3 regions of the Paenibacillus sp. FSL M7-0896 genome follow, and region 3 is predicted to be linked to each of the others. Evidence: predicted binding sites of a transcription regulator. Region 3 holds the regulator's gene; each other region holds the start of a gene.
What was found. The regulator Rex, encoded in region 3, represses fermentation and respiration genes when NADH is low (regulators of the CRP and FNR family bind a similar motif). The targets are predictions, from matches to a motif close to TTGTGAAATATTTCACAA.
Positions count from the first base shown of each region.

Region 1: a site for Rex is predicted at 1,814-1,831, ahead of MKY12_RS07055 (flavocytochrome c). Genes of this name have one in related genera too.
Region 2: a site for Rex is predicted at 1,929-1,946, ahead of adhE (bifunctional acetaldehyde-CoA/alcohol dehydrogenase). Genes of this name have one in related genera too.

Region 1 covers NZ_CP150250.1:1,686,014-1,689,296, reverse strand. Annotated here, with positions in the region: gene MKY12_RS07060 (FAD-dependent oxidoreductase) at 1-155, shown strand, start outside; gene MKY12_RS07055 (flavocytochrome c) at 239-1,798, opposite strand; gene dcuS (DcuS/MalK family sensor histidine kinase) at 1,926-3,283, opposite strand, start outside.
Region 2 covers NZ_CP150250.1:4,677,407-4,680,689, reverse strand. Annotated here, with positions in the region: gene MKY12_RS20335 (extracellular solute-binding protein) at 1-1,269, shown strand, start outside; gene adhE (bifunctional acetaldehyde-CoA/alcohol dehydrogenase) at 2,022-3,283, shown strand, end outside.
Region 3 covers NZ_CP150250.1:4,425,020-4,428,302, reverse strand. Annotated here, with positions in the region: gene dinG (ATP-dependent DNA helicase DinG) at 1-927, shown strand, start outside; gene MKY12_RS19095 (redox-sensing transcriptional repressor Rex) at 1,077-1,727, shown strand; gene MKY12_RS19090 (amidohydrolase) at 1,717-3,018, shown strand; gene MKY12_RS19085 (DUF5590 domain-containing protein) at 3,048-3,283, shown strand, end outside.

The DNA of each region.
Region 1 (3,283 bases), 2.7 Mb from region 3:
TCATTGAAGGCTATGGCGGAAACGGCACGGTCTACAGCATGATTGCCGCCGAGCTGCTTGCCGATACGCTGGCCGGCAAAAGCCGTCCGGAGCTGGAGCTGTTCTCGCTGACCCGGTCGGCCAAGCCTGCGCCCTCCCCGGCGATACAGCCTTAGAGCTGCAACACAGAAAGGGATGCCCGCATAGCCTGATGGCTGCAGAGCATCCCTTTTACATGAGAACAATATAGGATAATAGCTTATTGCGCTTTTACAAATTCAGCCGACTTAATCCCTGCCTGACGTCCGAAGATAATAATCTCGGCTACCGAGTTACCGCCGATACGGTTCTCACCGTGCAGCCCGCCGACCACTTCTCCTGCCGCGAACAGGCCCGTAATCGCCTTGCCGTCTTTGTTCAAGACCTCAGTGTTGGTGTTGATCACCACTCCGCCCATCGTATAGTGAATTCCAGGGCCGATCTGAATCGCATAATACGGAGCACCGGACAGATCATTATCCATACCGGTTGTTCTGCCGAACTCGGCATCCGACTTACTTTTCACCGCACTGTTCCATGTTTCCACGGTGGTCTTAAGTGCAGCGGCTGGAACCTTCATCTGATCCGCCAGTGCCTCGATGGTATCTGCGGTCTTGACTACACCCATCTTGATGTATTGATCTACCGCCTTGACACGGGATTTCACTCCGGCGTCGAACACGAGATAAGCGGATTTCTCAGGAAGTGTATTAATTGAAGCCGTCACCTTGTCACGGGTATCCATCTCATTGCCGAAGCGCTTGCCCTCAGCAGATACAAGAATAGCCCCTTCTCCCCGGACCGCTTCACCGATCAGGTAGGATTTCTCCTGCTGTACAGTCGGGTGAACCTGAATCTGATCCAGGTCTACGGTAGTTCCGCCGACCTTCTCAATCATGGCAATGCCATCGCCGGTGCTGCCAATCTGGTTGGTCGTTACCAGTCCTTGCAGATCCGGGCGAACCTTGGCAATCAGTTCCTTGTTGGCACCGAAGCCCCCGGTGGTTACGATAACTGCTTCTGCGCTGATCGTTTTGTCATCGGCCTGGTTGAACAGCACCTTCACGCCGTTCACCTTACCGTCCTGTACCGTAAGCTCCTTCACATCCGCATTGACGAACAGCGGAATTCCCTGCTCCTGAACATTGCGGACAAGTCCTGCTACAAGATATTGTCCCACGGCCGAGCCGTCCTCCGGACGATGGGTACGCTTCTCCTTCATTCCGCCGGTAATCGTAATATTGTTCAAGCGGATTCCGATGGAATCGAGCCAGTCAATGGCCCCTGCGGATTGATCCACGAAGAAGTGCAGCAGCTCCTTATTGTTCGTATCATGTCCGCCCTTAAGGGTCTCTTCATAGAACAGTTCGTTGCTGTCTTCGATGCCCTGCTCCTTCTGGAACTTGGTCTGCGAGGCATTCATTCCCGAGGAGGATTTCGTAGTATTGCCGCCAGCTACCGGCATCTTCTCCAGGATGACCGGGTTCATGCCGGCCGCTTTGGCTTCCAGTGCAGCAGACATTCCCGCACCGCCCGCGCCGACGATGACGATATCATATTTATCTTTTAACTGATCATACGGAGTATAGCTCGCTTCGGATGCCCCCGATACGGCCTCTGCTGTCTCTTTAGGTGTAGCCGTTGCTGCAGGCTCTGTGGTCGCGCTGTTTGTTCCCTTGCTCTCATTCTTGCTGCTGCCCGCATTGTTGTTTCCGCAGCCTGCAATGACCAGCATCACGGAGAGAATGAGGATAAGCGCCGCTGTTAATCTCTTATTCATGTGAGTTGTGCCCCCTTGTGCATATTTTCACAATTATCATAGCGCCAAAGAAGCGGTTTGTGGAACCTTCCGTAAATTATTAAAGAGTTTTGTAACTAAAGTAAGCGGGTATGCAGACCTTAAATGTTCACACACCCTCCTCCTCCTTCACCTCATAAGGCACATCCACGATAAAATGTGCTCCCGGCCCGCAGCCGGCGGCAAGCTCAAGATGACCCCCCAGTTTGTCTACACTTTTCTTCACCAGATATAGGCCGATTCCCCGCTGTTCACCCTTGGAGGAGTAGCCCTGAACGAAGATCTTATCCCCCAGACCCGCCGGAATTCCCGGACCGTTGTCGCTAACCTCGCATAGCAGCCGCCCTTCTTCATATTGAAAAGCAAGCTCCACCCGCTTCACGGGTTGCTCACAGAGCTCCCCCAGCGCCTCCAGAGCATTATCCAGCAGATTGCCGGCAATCGTAATCAGCTCATGAATCACCTGCGGATCAGCCGGCTCCGGCAGATAGCTGTCTCCGGTCAGCAGCAGCTCCATCCCCGCTTCGCGTGCCCGGCTCAGCTTCCCCAGCAGAAATCCGGCCAGCACCGGGTCCTTGATCTGTCTTGTGATCGACCCGATCTCCTTCTGGTAATTGCTTACCGTTCCCAGAATATATTGCTGCAGCTCATCATACAGACCCATATGCGTCATGCCCATAATGACATGCAGCTTGTTCATGAACTCATGGGCACCGGAGCGCAGCGCTTCTGCATAGACCGAGACTCCCGACAGCTTCTCTGCCAGCACAGCCAATTCGGTTTCATCCCGGAAGGTAGCAATCGCGCCAACGATATTCCCGTTCACCCGGACTGGCAGGCTGTTCACCAAAAGAGAGCTGTCTCCCAGCTCCAGCTCCCGGTCCTGTATCCCCTCTCCCTCAGCCAATACCTGCTCAAGACCCAGCTCCGGCCAATACTCGGCAATCTGCCGGTTCATGGCGCTCCCGCCAATCCCCGCTGCCCGCAGAAGCCGCTGTGCTTCCATATTAAGGATGGTAATCCGCGCCTCCTGATCTACGGCAATAATTCCCTCACGCGTGGATTCCAGCATCGCACTGCGTTCCTGGAGCAGCTTGGAGATGTCCTCCGGCTCCATCCCGAACACCATCCGCTTGATCCGGGCCGCCAGAATGAATGCTCCTCCCGCTCCAAGCAAGGCTCCCGAGACCAGAATCGCAATAATCGTCCACTCATTCATCAGAACCAGCCGCTCGACCCGCTCCAGGGACAGACCGGCAATGACCACACCCACCTGATGCCCCCGGTTGTTATAGACCGGCACGAAGCCGCGCAGGGATCTGCCGAGCGGACCGGCCCCTTCGGAGATGCTCTCCCCTCCGCGCAGCGATATCTCCTGGCCGCCTCCCGCAAAGGGAAGACCTACCAGCGAAGCATCCGGATGAGAATAGCGGATTCCCTTCATATCTGTCACGACCACGAACATAA
Region 2 (3,283 bases), 250 kb from region 3:
ATCAAAATCCACTATCCTACGCCGGACCTGACCGAGGTGAGAGCGCAGGAGGATGACAAAATCAAGCGGTTCCAGGAAGTCTATCCGAACGTGGAGATCGTCAAGGACGACTGGCAGTATAATGTAAGCGAGATCGGGGTGAAGATGGCAGCGAATGAAGCGCCGACCTTCTTCAACACGTATGCCACCGAAGCTAAATTCCTGATTGAGAAGGGCTGGGTAGCCGACATCACCGATCTGTGGAATAACTATGAGTTCAAGGATCAGATCAATCCTGTGCTGCAGAACCAGTTCATCATTGACGGCAAGGTGTATGGGGTTACACAAAAGGGTTACGTCACTACAACAATGATCAACAAGAAGATGCTGGATGACAAAGGTGTAGCCGTACCTCCAATGGATTGGACCTGGGACGACATGCTGAACACAGCCAAAGGAGTGGCTGATCCCAAGAAAGGTATCTCCGGGATTGCCCCGATGGGCAAAGGCAACGAAGCCGGCTGGAACTGGACCAACTTCCTGTTCGAAGCAGGCGGGGAGATTCAGAAGATTGAGGGCGGAAAGGTGGTGGCCACCTTCAATTCCGAAGCTGGTGTTAAAGCGCTGGACTTCTATAAAAAGCTGAGATGGGAAGCCAAAGCGGTTCCCCAGGATTGGGCGCTCGGCTGGGGCGATGCTGTAGGTGCCTTCCAGCAGGGCCGTACCGCGATGGTAATGGCCGGCTCCGATGGCGTCATTGAACAGGCGCTCAATCAGGGAGGCTTCAAACCGGAGGATGTGCTGACCTATCCAATGCCTGCGGCTGAGAAGGGCGGCAAGCATACCGGTGTTCTCGGCGGCGACTATCTGGTCATCAACCCTAATGCCAGCAAGGATGAGCAGGAGATGGCCTTCCGTTATATTACCTTCGACTATTTCTCGGATAAAGGCCTGGATGCGCTCGATGCCATTCTGCAGCAGCGCAAGGCGGACGGCAAATACTTCATTCCGCCGCTTCTGGATTACTATGCTGCCGATTCCGACTTCGGCAAGAAGACCAAAGCAGTGTATGACAAATACTCTGATATTGTATATCAATACAATACAGATATTATGGCTCTGCTCGACGGCAAGCCTGAGGCGCAGTACAATACCCAGGACTACTATGCAACCATGTCCAATGTCATTCAGGAGCTGTTCGCCAAGGAAGGCACGGACTCGAAGGCCCAGCTTGATGCAGCAGCCGCAACCGTACAGAAGAAATTTTTCGATACCATTAAGGTGGAGTAGCCTGGGATGTCTCTTTCTAGACTTAGGGGAAGAGATGAATAAGGGGGGCAGCAGAGATGCTGTCTCTTTTTTTTCCTTTCAGGAAATTATGCCAATAACATTTTAAGAGGAATCCTGCCAAAAGTGCAACATTACTGCCCCAAAGAAGCGTTCTATGCTGAAATCCTGCACGAACTGCAACAAATTCAGCGCTAACGTGCTCTAAACACCGAAATTTGTGCAAATAATGCAACATTGTACTTGCAACCCGTAAAAGTTATAGAGAAATCCTGCAAAAACTGCAACATTACCATTACTGCTCCTTAAAAGCGGCGGGTGAGAGAGGCATTAGCATCGTTCACCCGCAGGGTAATTTACCGTCCTTTAAAAGGACGGCAAAGCCGTTTCCACTTGGCAGAGATTTATATTTATATTCACCGTCAGAGTGAGTCTGTAGAAGAGCGACGGATGAACCGAAGTGGAGGCTTGGCATTCATGAGCAAAATTCCCGAAGCCCAACCGGCATTGCAAGGCAAGATGGGCCATCAACGCTGCAGACTATCGTATTGCGTTCGCAGAATAGACAAATATTAATTAAATATTACATATAATGTGGAAAAAATACCGGTAAATGATCGAATGAAAGCGCTTTGAAAACAACTCAAAAAAAACTTTAAACTTTGTGAAAGATTTCACTATACAAGGTGAAAAGGATGTGCTAAGATAAATGTATAGAAAGAAACAACCTAAAAATTGACAGGAGGACGAGGGAGATGGCAGTTAAAAACGAAGTCGCCGCCCAAGTGAAACAAACCACCGCTGAAGAGTATATTCAGGTTTTGGTGGATAAAGCAAAGAAAGCCCACGAAGCGTTCATGGGCCTGGATCAAGAGCAGACAAACACAATCGTTCATGCAATGGCGCTGGCCGGACTCGACAAGCATATGTACCTGGCAAAACTGGCTGTTGAAGAAACAGGACGCGGAGTATACGAAGACAAAATTACAAAGAACATCTTCTCCACTGAATATATCTGGCACGGTATTAAGTACGACAAGACTGTAGGCGTTATTGAGGATAACGCTTATGACAGCTTCCAGAAGATTGCTGAACCAGTCGGAATCATTATGGGTATCACACCGGTAACCAATCCAACATCCACCACGATGTTTAAAGCTTTGATTTCCGCTAAGACACGTAACCCTATTATATTCGGTTTCCACCCGTCAGCGCAAGAGTGCAGTGCGGCAGCAGCCAAAATTCTGCATGATGCAGGCGTAGCAGCAGGCGCACCTGAGAACTTCATCCAATGGATTGAGCTTCCTACGATGGACAAAACAAACGCACTGATGAACAATCCGGATGTTGCACTGATTCTGGCAACCGGCGGATCGGCAATGGTCAAGGCAGCTTACAGCTGCGGCAAACCGGCACTCGGCGTAGGTCCTGGTAACGTGCCTGCCTTCATTGAGAAGAGTGCTGATATTGATCAGGCTGTAACAGACCTTATCCTGTCGAAGACTTTTGATAATGGTATGATCTGTGCTTCCGAGCAGGCAGTTATCATTGAAGAAGCCATCTTCGATCAAGTGAAAAAGAAAATGATTGCAAACGGCTGTTACTTTGTGAACAAAGAAGAAGCAGCTAAGCTGACCAGTGGCGCAATGAACGTAGAGAAATGCGCAGTTAACCCGGCTATCGTTGGCCAATCCGCTGTGAAGATCGCTGAAATGTGCGGCATTCAGGTTCCTGCCGGAACGAAGATCCTGGTAGCTGAGCTTGAAGGTGTAGGTACTAAATATCCATTGTCCGCTGAGAAGCTGAGCCCGGTTCTGGCTTGCTACAAAGTGAAGAATGCTGACCAGGGTATCGAACGCGCAGCTCAAATCGTTGAATTTGGCGGCATGGGCCACAGCTCGGCTATCCATTCCAACAACGAAGAAGTAATCATGAAGTTCTCCAACCGTCTGCAGACCGGACGTATTCTCGTCAACTCGCCATCGACTCACGGCGCAATCGGCGACATTTACAACAC
Region 3 (3,283 bases):
AACGATGAGAATATCGTGTATTGGCTGGAGGGAAGCGGTAATTATAAGGGCAAGTCACTGCAAATGTATGCTGTTCCTGTAGATGTCAGCACCCAGCTCAGGGAGCTGTTCTTCGATAAGAAGAAGAGCATTATCCTGACCTCGGCCACCTTATCCGTGGATAAATCCTTCCAGTTCATGATTGATAACCTGGGTCTTGGCGAGGCTGCAGAGCAGCGGCGTCTGATGACAACACTGCTTCCGTCGCCATTCAAGTATCGTGAGCAGGCTCTCCTGGTCATTCCCCGGGACTTCCCGAGCGTCAAGGGGAGTATTGGGGATGCCCGCTTCGTGGACACCCTCGTGCACTCCCTTGCCGAGACAGCTGTAACAACACGGGGGCGGATGCTGGTGCTGTTCACCTCCTACAAGATGCTGCGCCAGGTGTATGAACCGCTGAAGGAGGCACTTGCCTCACAGGATATCGCGGTACTCGGACAAGGTGTGGAAGGCGGCAGCCGGAGCAAGCTGATCCGCCGCTTCCAGGACAGCCCGGCTTCGGTCTTGCTGGGTACCAGCAGCTTCTGGGAAGGGGTGGATATCCCTGGAGAAGCATTGACCTGCCTGGCGATTGTCAGACTGCCGTTCCAGCCGCCGAATCACCCGCTGGCAGAAGCGAAGTCAGAGCTGCTTCAGGCACAGAAGAAGAATCCGTTCATGAAGCTGTCCGTGCCGCAGGCTGTCATCCGCTTCAAGCAGGGCTTCGGGCGGCTGGTCCGCACGGCGCAGGACCGGGGCATCGTAATTGTGTACGATACCAGAGTGATTGAATCGCATTACGGAAAGTACTTTCTGTACTCGCTCCCCGGTCCCAAGATGGAGCATATGCTCACCGAGCAGATGGTCCCGAGAATTGCCGAATGGCTGGATGACGGCGGGGTTTCCTAATTCATCTGCTATTGCTATTATTAATAAGTCATGATTATCCTGAAGATCCGTTCCCGCCTGTCCTGCCACTCCGGCAGGCGGCGGGGCACGGTTGCTATAATTGTACGGAATGAAGTGTAGGCTAACAAAACTTTTAAGGAGGAGAATACATGAAATCGGATAAAATATCGGAGGCCGTCGTGCGCAGGCTCCCAGTGTACCTGCGTTTCCTGAACGATCTCCAAAAACGTGAAATCTCCACAGTCTCTTCTCAGGAGCTGGGCCAGAAGCTTGACCTAAATCCCGCCCAGATCCGTAAGGATTTGGCTTATTTTGGTGATTTTGGCAGAAAAGGCATCGGCTATGATGTATCTTATCTGATTGAGAAGATCCGCCATATCCTGAAGCTTGACCAGCAAATTAATGTTGCACTGGTTGGAGCCGGTAACCTCGGTCATGCCTTGTCTAACTACAACGCTTACTTGAAGGATACGATGAAGATTACTGCCATCTTCGATGCCTACCCGCCGAAGGTGGGCCAGCAGATCAACTCGCTGGTTGTGCAGCCGATGGAGGAGCTAAGCAGTACCATCCGCTCGCAGGGCATCCGGATCGGGATTATTACCGTGCCTGACAGCGAAGCCCAGAACGTAGCTGATATTCTTGTGGATTCCGGTATCGAAGCGATTCTGAACTTCGCACCGGTTATTCTCAAGACGCCTGCCAATATCCGGATTCATGCCGCAGATTTCACCACAGATCTGCAGAGCTTGGCCTATTATTTGCATGATGGAAAGGATGAGGCTGAAGATGAGCAGTAAGATCACGATAATCAAGAATGGGCACTTCCTGGTTCCGGGCAGTGACAAGCCGGTACTGAGCGGGTACATGACCCTGGAGAATGATTTGATTACTTACATAGGTGAAGCTGAGCCGGTAGTGGAGGATGGCGCACAGGTCGTAGACGGCAGCCGTCTGCTGTTCATGCCTGGTCTGGTAAATACCCATGGTCATACTGCAATGTCACTGCTGCGCGGGTACGGTGACGATATGGTGCTTCAGACTTGGCTGCAGGAGAAGATGTGGCCGATGGAAGAGAAATTCACTGGTGATGATGTATATTGGGGAACCTCGTTGTCCGTGCTGGAGATGCTGAAGGGCGGCACAACCACCTTCCTCGATATGTATGATCATATGGACCGGGTAGCGGAAGTAACGGAGCAGTCCGGTATTCGTGCTGTGCTGATGCGCGGCGTAATTGGGCTGTGCCCGGAAGAGGTACAGCAAGCGAAGCTTGCTGAGGCGATTGCTTTTGCCCGTAACTGGCACGGCAAGGCTGACGGCAGAATTACGACCATGCTCTCACCGCACGCCCCGTACACCTGTCCTCCAGAGTTTTTCATGAAGTTTGTGCAGGCTGCCCATGATCTGGACTTGCCAATGCACACCCATATGTCCGAGACGCGCCATGAAGTGGAACAGAACGTGGCCGACTACGGCCTGCGTCCGGTCGCGCATCTGGAGAAGCTCGGGATGTTCACCCGTCCTTCGCTCATTGCCCACGGGGTTCATCTGAACGATGAAGAGATCGGTATCCTGGCCCGCCATAACGTTGGCGTGTCGCATAACCCCGGCAGTAACCTGAAGCTGGCCAGCGGGGTAGCCCGTGTTCCTGAGCTGCTGAGAGCCGGGGTTAAGGTCTCTCTGGGGACAGACGGTGCGGCGAGCAACAACAATCTGGATATGTTCGAAGAGATGCGGCTGGTGGCTCTGATCCACAAGGGCGTAAGCGGTGATCCTACAGCGGTACCGGCTCCTGAGGCGCTTCTGATGGCTACGGAGTATGGGGCGCAGTCTATTTTCCTAAGCGGGGTGGGCCGGCTTGCAGCAGGAATGAAGGCCGACTTCATCGCACTTGATATTGACCAGCCTCATCTGCTGCCGCATACCGATCTGCTCTCCCATGCCGTATATTCGGCAAGTGCCAAGGATGTGGAGCATGTATGGGTGAACGGCCAGCAGGTTGTGAAGCATGGACAATGCCTGACACTTGATGAAGAAGCCATCCGCCGCAAAGCACAGGAGACGTTCGAGAGCCTGCTTAAACGGTAATTCAAGGGAACGGGAAAGGAAGCAGCGTGGTGAAGAAGAAGAGGAGAAAATGGATCTGGCTGGGGATTACCGTGGTGCTGCTCCTTCTGTTCGGACTTAGCCAGTTCTATGCCTACATTATGAAGGACCAGTGGAACGAGCGGAGTGAGGCCAAGGAGCTGGCCCGGGCGCGTGCCGGACTAACAGAGGTAACCAAGGCCCAGAAATCTGTATGGAATGAGAATGAGATCTACTGGGTGCTGACCGGTAAAAATGAATCAGGGAC